Regions from separate parts of the Paenibacillus sp. BR1-192 genome, predicted to be linked through region 1. Evidence: predicted binding sites of a transcription regulator. Region 1 holds the regulator's gene; the other holds the start of a gene.
What was found. Region 1 encodes CtsR, which represses protease genes until heat stress. Its sites were predicted from a motif close to ATGGTCAATAAAGGTCAAACA; they were not measured.
Positions count from the first base shown of each region.

Region 2: clpP (ATP-dependent Clp endopeptidase proteolytic subunit ClpP) is a predicted target of CtsR. The motif match lies at 4,770-4,790, and genes of this name have one in related genera.

Region 1 is NZ_CP120718.1:6,463,050-6,470,132, forward strand. It holds gene clpC (ATP-dependent protease ATP-binding subunit ClpC) at 1-1,815, opposite strand, end outside; gene mcsB (protein-arginine kinase McsB) at 1,935-2,999, opposite strand; gene mcsA (protein-arginine kinase activator protein McsA) at 3,038-3,562, opposite strand; gene P0X86_RS29850 (CtsR family transcriptional regulator) at 3,587-4,048, opposite strand; gene P0X86_RS29855 (GntR family transcriptional regulator) at 4,395-5,111, opposite strand; gene P0X86_RS29860 (sugar kinase) at 5,120-6,136, opposite strand; gene dagF (2-dehydro-3-deoxy-phosphogluconate aldolase) at 6,129-6,884, opposite strand; gene P0X86_RS29870 (DgaE family pyridoxal phosphate-dependent ammonia lyase) at 6,886-7,083, opposite strand, start outside.
Region 2 is NZ_CP120718.1:133,523-140,605, reverse strand. It holds gene gpmI (2,3-bisphosphoglycerate-independent phosphoglycerate mutase) at 1-13, opposite strand, end outside; gene tpiA (triose-phosphate isomerase) at 14-766, opposite strand; gene P0X86_RS00710 (phosphoglycerate kinase) at 846-2,027, opposite strand; gene gap (type I glyceraldehyde-3-phosphate dehydrogenase) at 2,223-3,227, opposite strand; gene P0X86_RS00700 (sugar-binding transcriptional regulator) at 3,328-4,371, opposite strand; tRNA gene P0X86_RS00695 (tRNA-Arg) at 4,629-4,703, shown strand; gene clpP (ATP-dependent Clp endopeptidase proteolytic subunit ClpP) at 4,866-5,462, shown strand; gene P0X86_RS00685 (PdaC/SigV domain-containing protein) at 5,947-7,020, opposite strand.

The sequences.
Region 1 (7,083 bases):
TTTCTCGGTCAGCTGACCGCCTTCCTCGTAGCCGACATATCCCGGAGGCGCTCCGACGAGACGCGACGTGGAATGCTTCTCCATGTACTCGGACATGTCGATTCGCACGACCGCATTCTCATCTCCGAACATGGCCTCGGCAAGAGCTCGTGCCAGCTCGGTTTTACCTACCCCGGTAGGACCCAGGAAGATGAAGGAGCCCATTGGGCGCTTCGGATCCTTCAGTCCTGCGCGTGCCCGGCGAACCGCACGGCTTACGGCTTTGACGGCTTCCTCTTGGCCGATTACGCGGCTGTGAAGGATTTCTTCCAGATTCAGAAGACGCTCGGTCTCTTCTTCCTTCAGTTTATTGACGGGAATACCGGTCCAGTTGGCGACAACGTCGGCGATGTCCTCCGGCGTTACCTCGGAATCGGTACGTCCTTGTTTTTCTTTCCATTGGTTCTTCGTGACTTCGAGCTCCTCGCGAAGCTTCTGCTCCGTATCGCGCAGCGCTGCCGCTTTCTCGAATTCCTGGCTTTGGACGGCTGCGTCTTTCTCCTTGCGGATGTCCTCCAGATGCGCTTCCTGATCTTTCAGATTTGGCGGTATGGTATACGTATGAAGACGAACTTTCGAACCGGCCTCGTCAATCAGGTCAATCGCTTTATCCGGCAGGAAACGGTCCGTAATGTAGCGGTCGGACAATTTCACGGCCTGTTCAATCGCTTCGTCGGTAATTTTCACGCGGTGATGCGCTTCGTAACGGTCACGCAGACCGTACAGGATCTGAATGGCTTCCTCCGGCGACGGTTGATCCACCGTGATCGGTTGGAAGCGGCGCTCAAGTGCAGCGTCTTTTTCAATGTATTTGCGGTATTCGTCCAGCGTGGTAGCCCCGATGCACTGAAGCTCTCCGCGCGCCAATGAAGGCTTAAGGATGTTGGAAGCGTCGATGGCTCCTTCTGCTCCGCCTGCGCCGATCAAGGTATGCAGCTCATCGATGAACAGAATGATGTTGCCGGCTTGACGAATCTCATCCATGATTTTTTTCAGGCGGTCCTCAAACTCCCCGCGGTATTTCGTACCTGCTACGACTGAGCCCATATCCAGCGTCATCACGCGTTTGTCGCGCAGCGTCTCCGGAATTTCATTGTTAATGATGCGCTGTGCCAAGCCTTCCGCGATCGCCGTCTTACCGACTCCCGGTTCACCGATCAGTACCGGGTTGTTCTTGGTCCGGCGGCTAAGCACCTGAATCACGCGCTCGATTTCTTTGCTGCGGCCAATGACCGGATCCAGATTGCCTTCCTTGGCAATGGCGGTCAGATCCCGAGCGAGACTGTCCAATGTAGGCGTGCTCACGTTCTGCGGCGTACCATGATGGCTAGATACCGCTTCGCTGCTGCCCAGCAGCTGCAGCACCTGTTGACGGGCTTTGTTCAGGCTGATGCCCAGGTTGTTCAGCACGCGTGCCGCAACCCCTTCGCCCTCGCGAATCAACCCCAGCAGAATATGCTCGGTTCCCACATACGTATGGCCAAGCTTACGGGCTTCGTCCATGGAGAGCTCAATCACTTTTTTCGCTCTAGGCGTGTAAGCAATGTTGGTTGGCTGCTCCTGTCCGCGTCCGATTAATGTCTCCACTTCGTCCTGGATTTTCTCAAGACCAAGTCCAAGTCCGATCAGCGCTTTGGCTGCAATGCCGTCTCCCTCACGAATAAGTCCAAGCAGGATATGTTCTGTGCCGATATTGTTGTGACCCAGTCGTACCGCTTCTTCCTGAGCCAATGCAAGCACCTTTTGTGCGCGTTCCGTAAATCTGCCAAACATCATAGTATTGCACCTCCACGTTTCAATTAATATATTGAACCTCGCGGATTTCGGTGTATCGCCGGCTAAGACGTTTATACCGTCATCCAACTGTAAACCGAGAAATAATAACTAACGACTTCTTAACGGTTGCCCAATGTCTCGCGAATGAGCTTAGCCCTGTACATATCGCGTTCGGAAGGATTCATGCCCTCTCCATAGGTCTTCTGGAGAAATCCCGGCTGCGTCTTCACATTCAGCTCGTTCATGACCGGAATTTCCGGCCCTTCCAGCAGGCCGAGATCCACGCCTAGCCGAACATCGGACAAGCGCTGAGCCGCTTCCTTGGAATCCATAACCGCTGCATAGGACAGGATGCCGTATGAACGCATGACCCGGTCCGTGATACGGAGCTTGGATTCACTGAGGAGCCGCGCCCTGGCATTCTTCTCGTGCTCGATGATCTGCAGGGCCACGCTGTGAAGATTCTCGATGATCTCCGACTCGGTTTGCCCGAGCGTAATCTGATTCGAGATTTGAAACAGGTTGCCTAAAGCTTCGCTGCCCTCGCCGTAAATTCCTCTAACGGTCAAGCCTACCTGCGATACGGCCGAGAGTATCCGATTGATCTGCTGCGTCATGACGAGCGCGGGCAGATGCATCATGACCGAAGCGCGAAGGCCGGTGCCGACATTGGTCGGACAGCTCGTTAGGTAACCCCTTTTGTCATCAAAAGCATAATCGATCTCGGATTCGAAAATATCATCCAGCGCCGTCGCGCGGCTCCATGCCTCCCGAACCTGAAATCCGGGATACAGACACTGTATGCGCAGGTGATCCTCTTCATTGATCATAATGCTGACGGATTCATCTTCGGTAAGGATGACGGCACCGTTCCGGGATTCATTAGCCAGATTGGGACTGATCAGATGCTTCTCGACGAGAACCTTCTTATCCAGCTCATCAATCTCACTTAATTTAATTACATGCAAATGCCCGAAATCCTGCAAATCCTCCTTATCCTTTAACACATGGGTCAGGCGCTCTAGCACTTCTCCCGACTGCTGATCCGTTGCGAGCAGCGGGAAAGGAAGATGCTGCAGGTTGCGCGCCACCCTCACGCGGGTGCTGATGACAATGTCGGAATCCTGACCGTTCCCGCGCATCCACTCGCTCAGCGCCGAATCGGTAAACCGGAGATTAGACATCACGCATTCCTCCTACTAAAGTGCAAAATGTAACGATCTTATCCCTGAGCAATGTTACGCTCCAGCTCGCGGATTTGGTCCCGGATCTCGGCAGCCGCTTCAAATTCCTCCTGCAGGATCCTCATTTGAAGCTCCTTCTTAAGCTCATCGATCCGGCGTTTGATCTGAATCCGGCCGCCGGTACGCTTCGGCACTTTGCCCACATGGGAAGTTCCCCCATGGACTCGCTTGAACAACGGATCCAATCGATCCGAGAAATATTTATAACACGAGCTGCAGCCGAACCGGCCAAGCTTGCTGAACTGGGAATACGTCATGCCGCATTCCTCGCATTGCAGCGTCTGGGCCGTTTTCGCACCGGGGGTCTGGCCCTTGCCTGAAGGATCCAGATCCAGCAGGCCTGACAGCAAACTGTGTATAGAAAAACCATTCGACGTACCGGGGATCAATTCCCCTTTTTCGCGGGCACAAGTTTCACAAAAGTGAAACTCCGTTTTCTCCCCGTTCACAATTTTGGTGAAATGAAGTGTCGCCGGCCGTTTACCGCATTCTTGGCATAACATACTCCGATGCCTCCTTACACAGACTCACTTACCTAATAAAGAAATCAGCATCGCCTTCATAATCCTTGCGCGCAGCTCATCCCGATAAGGAAGCTTCACATTCAGGCATTCCCTTGAAACGGCAGCCCGCATCAGGCTGGCCTCCCGCTTCGTCAAAAACCGGGATTCCTCCAGCTGGTAGATCAAGCCTTCCGCTACCGTCTGGTCAATCATGCTGCCGATGGTATGATGAAGGTGCTGCTGGAGTGCAATATGCTGGGGAAGCTCGATACGCTGAATGCGTATGTATCCGCCCCCGCCGCGCTTGCTCTCGACAAGAAAGCCCTTCTCCAGCGTGAACCGAGTGCTGATCACGTAATTGATCTGGGAAGGAACGCAAGAAAATTGCTCCGCCAAATCGTTCCTTTGAATTTCGACGGTTCCTTCCGGACTTTCCTGCAAAATGCTCTTCAGGTATTGTTCGATAATATCAGAGATATTACGCATGGTCTGTTCATCCTCCACTGTTTGAAACGTTAAGACGGATAGTGATCTTACACGTCCGCACAGAGCCTTGCTTATACGTTGATTAACCATAATCAAAATCAGCGAACCCTCTCGTTGACTTTGACTTTCTTTGACTTTGATCTCATTATAGCACATTTTTTCATTTTGCCAAGAGGGTACTTCTCAAATGTTCGCGCTATGCCTGTATTCTTATTGTACCCACTTCTTCGATCGCTTATAGCCCTTTTCCGAAGAACAATTCAACCGAAGGAATAAAAAAAGAAGCAGCCAACGTTCCGGATTAAAACCGGTCTCTTGGCCACTTCTTCCTGTCGTTTTCTGTATCTTAAGCATCATAACTGATCAAATAATGCTGTAACTCCGTATTGTAATACCCGATGCTGTATTCAATGATGCTGCCCGTCTGGTCGTAGGAGGATCTCAACCGCTTCAGTAACGGGGTCCCGGCACTTACGCCCAGCAGTGAGGCAATCTCCTCATTAGCCACGGTCGCCAGGAAACGGTCCCGGAAATTCTCCAGCGTGATTTGACTCTCCTCGATACGTTCATACAAGGACGGCAGTTCGCTTGAATCGAACTCCTCCCCCATGTCCACTAGGGACGATACGTAATGGGTGTAGTAGATAAACGGGCTCCCGTCCAGCAAATACAGCCGCTCGATCAGCAGGCACCGCTCACCGAATTTCAGGAACAATTCGCTATCCGGTTCATTGTGCACCCATTCCGTCTTCAGATGGCGCTTCCGGATCTGGTGGCCCTCTTCAACCAAAATCTCGGTAAACAGCTTCCCCTTGGACAGCTTGGAAAAGGACGTGTTCCGGGTCACGATCGTTCCCACACCGCTCCGCTTCTCTACATACCCTTCCTGGTACAATTCCTGGATCGCATTGCGAACCGTCATTTTGCTGACGTTAAATTCCTGTTCCAGCTGCGGCTCGGAAGGAATATGGGAACCAAGTGGATATACCCCATGCAGAATCCGATCTTTAATGATCTTCTTGATTTGCAAGTATAATGGACCGTTCTTCCGCGTGATCGACATGCTTCCTCCTACCTCTCCACGTCAGACATATGATGACTCATCGCCTGAAGCACTTCGCGTTCGTTTGCCGTCGGCGTATCTCCCGTTACGGTATGGGCAAGCATCGCCGCCGCTGCGGCAAAATCAACCGTCCGGCCCGGCTCATATCCCTCCGAGATCCCATGAATCACACCGCTGGCATAGGCATCGCCCGCCCCGATGCGGTCATGGACGGAGAACGTCAACGTTTGGGAAAAATGAAACGCTCCATCCTTGTAAAGATAGCCTTGCAGGGAATGGGTATTGTCCCCGTTGATCTTGCGGTGGGTACCCGACGCAACCGTAATATTATACTTCGCCGCAACCTTCGGAATCAACTCCTGCAGCTGTTCGTGCCGATCCTCCCGAGTTGTTTCCATGCCAAGGATATGGATGGCATCCTTCTCGTTCATGAAGACGATATCCGCCAAAGACAGCATTTCCTCGTAGTGCGGCTTGGCAAAATCGTAGCGGTCCGCGCCCCATAAGGAAGGACGGTAGTTGCAGTCGAACACAACCGTTCCGCCGCTTTGCTTGACCTTGCGAGCCAAGACCTTCATCTGGCCCCGCACGGTGTCGTTCATGGAAAGGGTGATGCCGCAAAAATGGATCACGTCGATCTTTTCGGCAATCGCATCGAAATCGTACATGGCATCCTCCGCCGTATTAAAGCTGCTGCCCAGGCGATCCGTATAGGTCACACGACCGGGTCTAACGCCAAACCCATTCTCCAGGAAGTACATGCCGACATATTTGCCCCCGCGGCTAATGAGCGAAGTGCCGATCCCAAGCTTGCGCAGATATGAGATCGCCGCTTCGCCAAGCGGGTTGTCGGGAAGCGTGCTGACGAGGTACCCGGCATGTCCGAACCTTGCCACGGCCGACGCGATGTTGACACCCGTCCCGGAAAAGGAATAGTTCAGGTGGCTCTCTTGTGCCAAGGAAGCATACCCTGGTACTTGAAGTCGCATCATCACTTCGCCAAATGCAGCGATCGTCTTAGGCATATTGATCAACCAGCGCTTTTAACTTAAGGTGCAGCTCCTGCACGTCGCTAATGATCGTATCCCCGCTGGCCGAGTCGATGATCGAGGAGTATACGTGAGGGATGACCTGCTGTACTCCTGCCTCGAACGCGATACGGACGATGGCTTCAAAATTCTCTTTATCGATTCCACCCGTCGGCTCTAACGCGAATCCTTCCTCCGCGCATGCCTTCGCTACCGCACGATACTCCTCTTCCAGCTTCAAGCCCTGCATCGGGAAATACTTCAGTGCGTTGCCGCCCATATCGCGTACAAGCGCGATTGCCGATTTTACGGGGACTACGGCTTTGTCCGATCCGGCAGCGCTCACCGGTCCGGTAGATATGTTCACGTAGCCCACTTGTCCCGAAGGGGACACGAGGCTGTTGATCCAGCTTTCTTCGCCGCCCAGGTTGGCACGGGTTGCACCGACCGCCGGAAACACCTGATTGATATGCGTGCCCGGGTAGCTCTTCACGATCTCCGCGACCACCGCCGCTTGACGGTTATCGCCGGCGCCCAAGCCGATGGATACCGCATCCTCGATGACGGCCCCGTACTCCTTCATCGCGATGACGGCTTCCTGCGCATTCGGGTAATTTTTCGACAATACGCCGACCAGCACATGCCCTTCCGAAGCTTCGAATATTTCCTTCGCATTCTGAATGCTGCCTGCAAGAACGTTTAATGCCGCGCGGTTTCTGTAAAGACGTTTCTCCATGTTTGCCATCTTAGTTTCCCCCTGCAATCTGCTGTATTCTCGTTATAATGACTTGCAAATCATCGCCGGAAAGCGAGCGAGGATCGATATCAAAATACCCCTGGCGTACGCCGTAATCCCGGGTATACACCGCAATGTCGCCTTCGCGCAGCTGATCGTTCATGGATTTGGCGCTTACCCCGGCCGCCTCCTCATTGACCTTCACGCG
Region 2 (7,083 bases), 880 kb from region 1:
TTGGAGCAGACATTTACTTCGCCCCCTCAACGAGTGCGATGTAGGAAGCAGGTTGTAGACTTGCACCACCAACGAGCGCGCCGTCGATGTCGCTTTGTCCCATATACTCCGCTACATTTTCAGGCTTCACGCTGCCGCCGTATTGAATGCGGACTTGGTCTGCAACGGTTTCGCCGTACAGACCTTTAACGAGTTCGCGAATATAGGCGATGACTTCGTTCGCATCCTCTGCCGTGGAGGATTTGCCCGTTCCGATTGCCCAGATTGGCTCGTAAGCAATAACGACATGAACCGCTTGATCAGCAGGAACACCTGCGAACGCTGCTTCCGTTTGTACTTTGCACACGTCTTTGGTTTGGCCGGCTTCGCGTTCTTCCAGCTTCTCGCCAACGCATACGATCGGAAGAAGACCATGACGGAATGCCGCATGTACCTTCTTGTTCACGATCTCATCGGTTTCAGCAAAATACTGGCGGCGCTCGGAATGTCCAATAATGACGTAGTCCACGCCCAGGTCTTTCAGCATCAAGCCGCTGATTTCACCCGTAAAGGCGCCATTGTCTTCGAAATGAAGATTTTGTGCACCGATTTTGATGTTCGTGCCCTTTGCCGCTTCAACCAATGCAGGAAGATTGGTAAACGGCGCGCAGATCACGCTTTCCACGCCTTCTACTTCCGCTTTGCCCTTCACATCTTCAATAAATGAAGTTGCTTCCGGAACAGTTTTGAACATTTTCCAGTTACCAGCTATGATAGGTGTTCTCACACGATTCACTCCTTTATTCCCCCGAAGATTCTCCAGGGTCCAAACTTCATCCACTTGCTATCCAATGCAGTTCCTCATTCTATTTATCGTTCAGTGCCACAACACCAGGAAGTGCTTTGCCTTCCATGAACTCAAGAGATGCGCCGCCGCCTGTCGAGATGTGATCCATCTTGTCGGCAAGGCCGAATTTCTCCGCTGCTGCAGCCGAGTCGCCGCCGCCGATAATCGTGTAAGCTTCCGTTTCCGCACAGGCCTGTGCCACTTCACGAGTACCGTTGCTGAACGGAGCGATTTCGAATACACCCATAGGACCGTTCCACACGACAAGTTTGGAGTTCTTGATCACTTCTGCATACTTGGCACGAGTCTTAGGACCGATGTCAACGCCTTCCCAATCGGCTGGGATGCCGTCGATATCAACGACCTTGGTATTGGCGTCTGCGCTGAATTCGTCCGTAACGACGATATCTTCCGGCAGGTAGAAGTTTTTGCCCAGCTCTTTGGCTTTTTCGATGAAACCGAGTGCCACATCAAGCTTCTCTTTATCAAGCAGAGATTGACCGATTTCATGGCCTTGAGCTTTGAAGAACGTGTAAGCAAGTCCACCGCCGATGATGACATTGTCAGCAAGCGTAAGCAGGTTGTCGATCACGTCGATTTTGTCCTTAACCTTCGATCCACCGATGATGGCGGTAAAAGGACGGTCCGGATTCGAAAGGGCTTTGCCGAGAACGGACAGCTCTTTCTCCATCAACAATCCCGATACGGCCGGAAGATGATGAGCAATCCCCTCTGTCGAAGCGTGCGCGCGGTGAGCAGCACCAAACGCGTCGTTCACGAACAGATCGGCCAGCTCAGCGAATTGCTTCGCAAGTTCCGGATCATTCTTCTCTTCACCAGGGTAAAAACGAACATTTTCAAGTACGAGCACATCGCCGTTTTGCAGCTTCTCGACTTGAGCTTTAACGGCTTCTCCTACCGCTTCATCCGCTTTGGCTACCGGTTTGCCGAGCAGTTCCGACAGACGCTGACTCGCCGGAGTCAGGCGCAAAGATTCTACGACCTCTCCTTTGGGACGACCCATGTGGCTGGCCAGGATGACTTTCGCTCCTTGCTCCACCAGATACTTAATCGTCGGCAAAGTCTCGCGAATACGAGTGTCGTCTGTAATTTTACCATCTTCGAGCGGTACATTGAAATCGACGCGGACAAACACCCGTTTGCCGCTTACTTCTACATCACGTACACTTTTCTTGTTCATCTCCACGTTCCTCCTAAGAAAACTATTCTCCTCACCGACAGCATGCAGTTGCTCTCGTATCTCTCTCTATCGTCTAACCAGCGCCCGGATTCTTATCTATTCTTCCCAGTGCTCTGGCATGAAAACAAGGAAAAACCATGAACCAAAGAGGAGACCCGTGAACGGAACTCCTCTTCGATTGAATGGCTAGATCAATTACAGACCTTTGCTTGCGATGTAAGCAGCGAGGTCAACGACACGGTTGGAGTAGCCCCACTCGTTGTCATACCAAGAAACAACTTTCACCATGTTGTCGCCAACTACCATAGTGGAGAGCGAATCGATAGTGGAAGAAGCTGGATCGCCATTGTAGTCGCTGGATACAAGCGGCTCTTCGGAGTAGTTCAAGATGCCTTTCAGCGGGCCTTCAGCAGCTGCTTTCAGAGCTCCGTTTACATCTTCAAGGGTTACGTTTTGGGACAGCTCAACTACGAGGTCCGTTACGGAAACGTTCTTCGTAGGTACACGCATTGCCATACCGTTCAATTTGCCTTTCAATTGTGGCAGAACGAGGCTAACCGCTTTAGCAGCACCTGTTGTGGATGGAATGATGTTTTCGGCAGCTGCACGAGCACGACGCAGGTCTTTGTGCGGAAGATCAAGCACTTGCTGGTCATTCGTGTAGGAGTGAACCGTAGTCATCATGCCTTTAACGATACCGAACTTCTCGTCAAGAACTTTAGCAAAAGGAGCCAAGCAGTTTGTTGTACAAGAAGCGTTGGAGATTACAGTATGGTTAGCTGCATCGTATTTGTCTTCGTTAACGCCCATAACGATGGTGATATCTTCGTCAGTAGCTGGAGCGGAGATGATAACTTTCTTAGCGCCGCCTTTCAAGTGAGCGGAAGCTTTGTCTTTCGCTGTGAAAATACCAGTGGATTCTACAACGATTTCAACGCCGTACTCAGCCCAAGGCAATGCTTCAGGGTTACGCTCAGCGAATACTTTCACTTCGCGGCCGTTTACAACGAGTGCGCCTTCTTTAGCTTCAACAGTTGCATTCAGTCTGCCGTGAGTGGTGTCATATTTCAAAAGGTGTGCCAGCGTTTTTACGTCCGTCAAATCGTTGATTGCCACGATTTCAACTTCGCTGTTGTTCAGCGCAGCGCGGAATACGTTACGTCCAATACGTCCAAAACCGTTAATACCTACTTTAACCATGAGTAGTTCCCTCCATATTTGTAAAATTTATATATTCAAGATTGGCCGTTAAGCCAATCAAGACAACAAAAAATGAAAAATCTGTTGTACGCCCGCGGACTCAGATGCCGGCGTCAATTTCCTTCTCGACTTCCAATGCTGCGGCTTCATCCGTAACGAGAATGTCCTCGTGTCCGAATTTCAGCACCGCGTGAATCGCTTTGCCCTTGCCTTGCCCTCCAGCAATGCCGATGATGGTCTCCGTCCGCATAATATCCTCAAGCCGGAGTCCAAGGGTAAGCATTTTGTGGACAACTTCGCCATCTTCACTGAAATAATAGCCGAAGGATTCCGCGATCGCGCCATCTGCCTGTAAGTTCCGGATAGAGCCTTCATCCAGCTTCCGCCGTCTGGCCATCTCCATGGCATCCCCGATGCCGTGAATAATGACGCGGCTGCGCCTGATCACATCCACGATCTCCTGGATGTGCTGATCCTGAACCAACGATTGATAAGCATCCTCGCTGAGCAGATCCGGAACATGAAGCAATCGGTACTCAGCCCCAACGCGCTTAGCCATTTTGGAAGCGATGGTGTTCGCTTGAATCTCCATGCTCTCCCCGAGGCCGCCACGCGCCGGCACAAACCAAGTGCTTGTCAACGGTTCGCCGCCAGGCAAAGAGGACATCTGCTCTGCCACTTCGGCGAGCGTGGAGCCGCCTGTTACGGCAATCGTATCTCCATCCTGGACAAAGTTAAGCAGCGTTCTTGCTCCGGCCCGGCCAAGCTCACGTTTGACTTCCGGAGATGACTCGCTGTCACCGGGAATAATGACCACTTTACGAAGCCCGTAAGCCTGACGAATCTTCTCTTCCAGTTCAACCAGTCCGAACAACTCATTCATGACCGGTTCCAACTCCTCCAGCAAGCATATCCCTGAGCCGCTGATCCGCATGCCGAGCGTTTCAATCTCGATCAGCCCTTGCGCTTTCAGAAGATCAGTCTCTGCTCTGAGAACACGCTCGGTCATCGATAACGATGAAGCCAGTGTTCTTCGGCCAACAATTCCGGACAACTTGATCTGATGAAGGATGGTATACCTTCGTTTAAGAGTGTCCATCAGATCCGGCAGAAGTTGCTCTTGTATTTCTAATAGGTTACGCATGCATTCCACTCCTGCAAACTTCGTCTCGGCTCTCCTACCTGGTCGTAAAATGTCCCAGTTAAACTTTTTAAGTCCCACCCTTATTCTAACCAATAATCATGCCGGTTGCAAGTGTCCGAAAGTATATTTCTCTACCCCAGGCATTCTTATACATTATGGCCAACTACCGGCTCGTCTATATAATAGGAACAAAGTTTTGTCCGCTATTGTATTTTTGAAATAGATGCGGTATAATCAACTTCGTTGCTGATTTTTGTGCGCCCGTGGTCCAATGGATATGACGTAGGCCTCCGGAGCCTGAGATCGAGGTTCGATTCCTCGCGGGCGCGCCATTATAACATTTATTCTCTATACTGATTACCCTATAGTGCCCATAACGGCTCTTTTTTTTACTCAATAGTTTGACTTTCTTTGACTTTTTGATTTAAATTGTTTATCATGTGGGTAATACGGTAACAGTATTTATATGAGGTACTTAAGAGGAGGTTTTCCACGTGAGTTTTATACCTATGGTCGTTGAACAAAGCAACCGCGGTGAGCGGGCGTACGACATCTATTCCAGATTGCTGAAAGACCGCATTATCTTCCTCGGCTCCGACGTAAATGACGTGGTCGCCAATTCCATCATTGCCCAAATGCTGTTCTTGTCGGCTGAGGATCCCGAGAAGGATATTCATCTTTACATCAACAGCCCTGGCGGTTCCATTACCGCAGGTATGGCGATATTCGATACGATGCAGTTCATCAAGCCGGACGTCTCGACGATCTGTGTCGGCATGGCTGCTTCCATGGGCGCATTCCTGCTTAACGCAGGCGCCAAAGGCAAACGCTACGGTCTCCCTAACAGCGAGATCATGATTCACCAGCCGCTCGGCGGCGCACAAGGTCAAGCCACGGATATTGAAATCCGTGCCCGCCGCATTCTCAAAATGCGCGACAAGCTGAACCGCATCCTGTCCGAACGCACCGGCCAACCGCTGGAGCGCATCGAGAAGGACACGGATCGCGACTACTTCATGACGGCTGACGAAGCCAAAGAGTATGGCCTGATCGATCAAGTACTGGAAAACACACCGCCGCAAGGTTTATAAAAGAAATGAAGTAAAGGGCAGGCGCCGTTATCCGGTGCCTGCCTTTTCTTATCCTCTGGATTCATCGAAAACTTCGAATACTAAATAGTGAGAGTATCCCCTTCGGTCGCTGTTGAAATCGGGAAACATGAATGATTAAATAAGGAGGTTTCCCGATTCCAAAGGCGAACGCGTTGCTCCTCCAAGGATACTCTCACTTCGGTACGATTTTTTCAATAAAACATAAAGACGGTAAGGCCATCCCCCTCCTAAAAGGCCTGTCTTAACTTGAGGGGAGGGGAAAAAGGGTACGCCTATGGTGAGATACACAAAAAATCCCCTTGATCATAGGGCGCAGGAGTATATGCTCCACGCTCAATTGATCAGGGGATTTATCGCAACGGGTTTCAGCACAGTGTTACATCAGGACAGCATCATGTATCTAAACAAGCTATAGTATGAAATTTAGTGATTACAGTTTACACAAACCGCCTATGATATACTCTTACTTCCACTCTTTCAGCTTCAGCTCAAACTCAGGAAATCCATAGGCATAGGCGGTGTATTCATAAAGCTGGAAGTACAGCACCGCCGCGTTATCCTTCACATAGAAGTCGGCATCGGCAGGCACTCCCTCAAAACCGCCGAGGTAACCTCCCTCTTTCTTCATCTTGCTCAGCACAAGGTTGTTCAGCTTCTGCTTGTTCTTGCCCTGCATGTTGATGAAATCGCCCAGCTTCATTTGCTTGCCGTCCTTCAAGGAGAACGTGAAGCTTTTACGGAAGGTCATGCCATGGGCACCGCCGGTGTACGAATAATCATACGCCGTAATGCTCAGGATGTCGTTCTGGTTGTAATGGACCACGAAGTCACCGCTGAATTCGTAAGGGAAACTGGATTCCGACGGCGGGAATTCCTCGGCGTTTCCTTCCGCGCCGGTGATTACGCCGGACGCATTTTCTTTCAACACTTTGTTGATTTCGGCTTGGACCTCCGCATTATCGAGTCCGCTGATTACAGGATAGTTCACAACAGCGTCTACGCCCTGAATATTCTTCTTGAGCGCAACCGATTTAATGGTAATGTCATTCAGCTTCTTCTGTGTCATGCTCAGTGTTTTCAAGGAAGGATTCCATTGTCCCTGAACGCCCATGTATTCGCTGATCGTTTTGAACGGCAGATACAGACGTCCATTGATGATCTGTCCGCCAGGCTCGCCGGCATACGAACCGTTCACCAGAATGCCGATTTCGCTTGCAGCATACACGGCGGCGCTCAGCTTGTTATAGCCGTTACCCAGTGTATACGTGCGTTTTTTGGAATCATATTTAAGAGGCATCCCCAGACCATCCCGCAAAGCTGTCGCTGGCACATAAGTTACCCCATGCAGCACTAGACCTTTTTGTGACAAGGTTTTGCCGTTCCATTTCAGTACAACTTCATTTTTCGACGTTTTTTGGCTGGCGGAAACGGGTGCCTTAGCGGCGCTTGCATCGATGACCTGTCCGCTCAAACCAAGACTACCAAGCAGGACACTAGTTGCAATTAATGATGCACATACACGAAATTTAGGATTCATATCAGAATTCCACCTTTGTTAAATTAAGTTTCCGTTAGTTGTTAATCTATTACCCTTAATCAT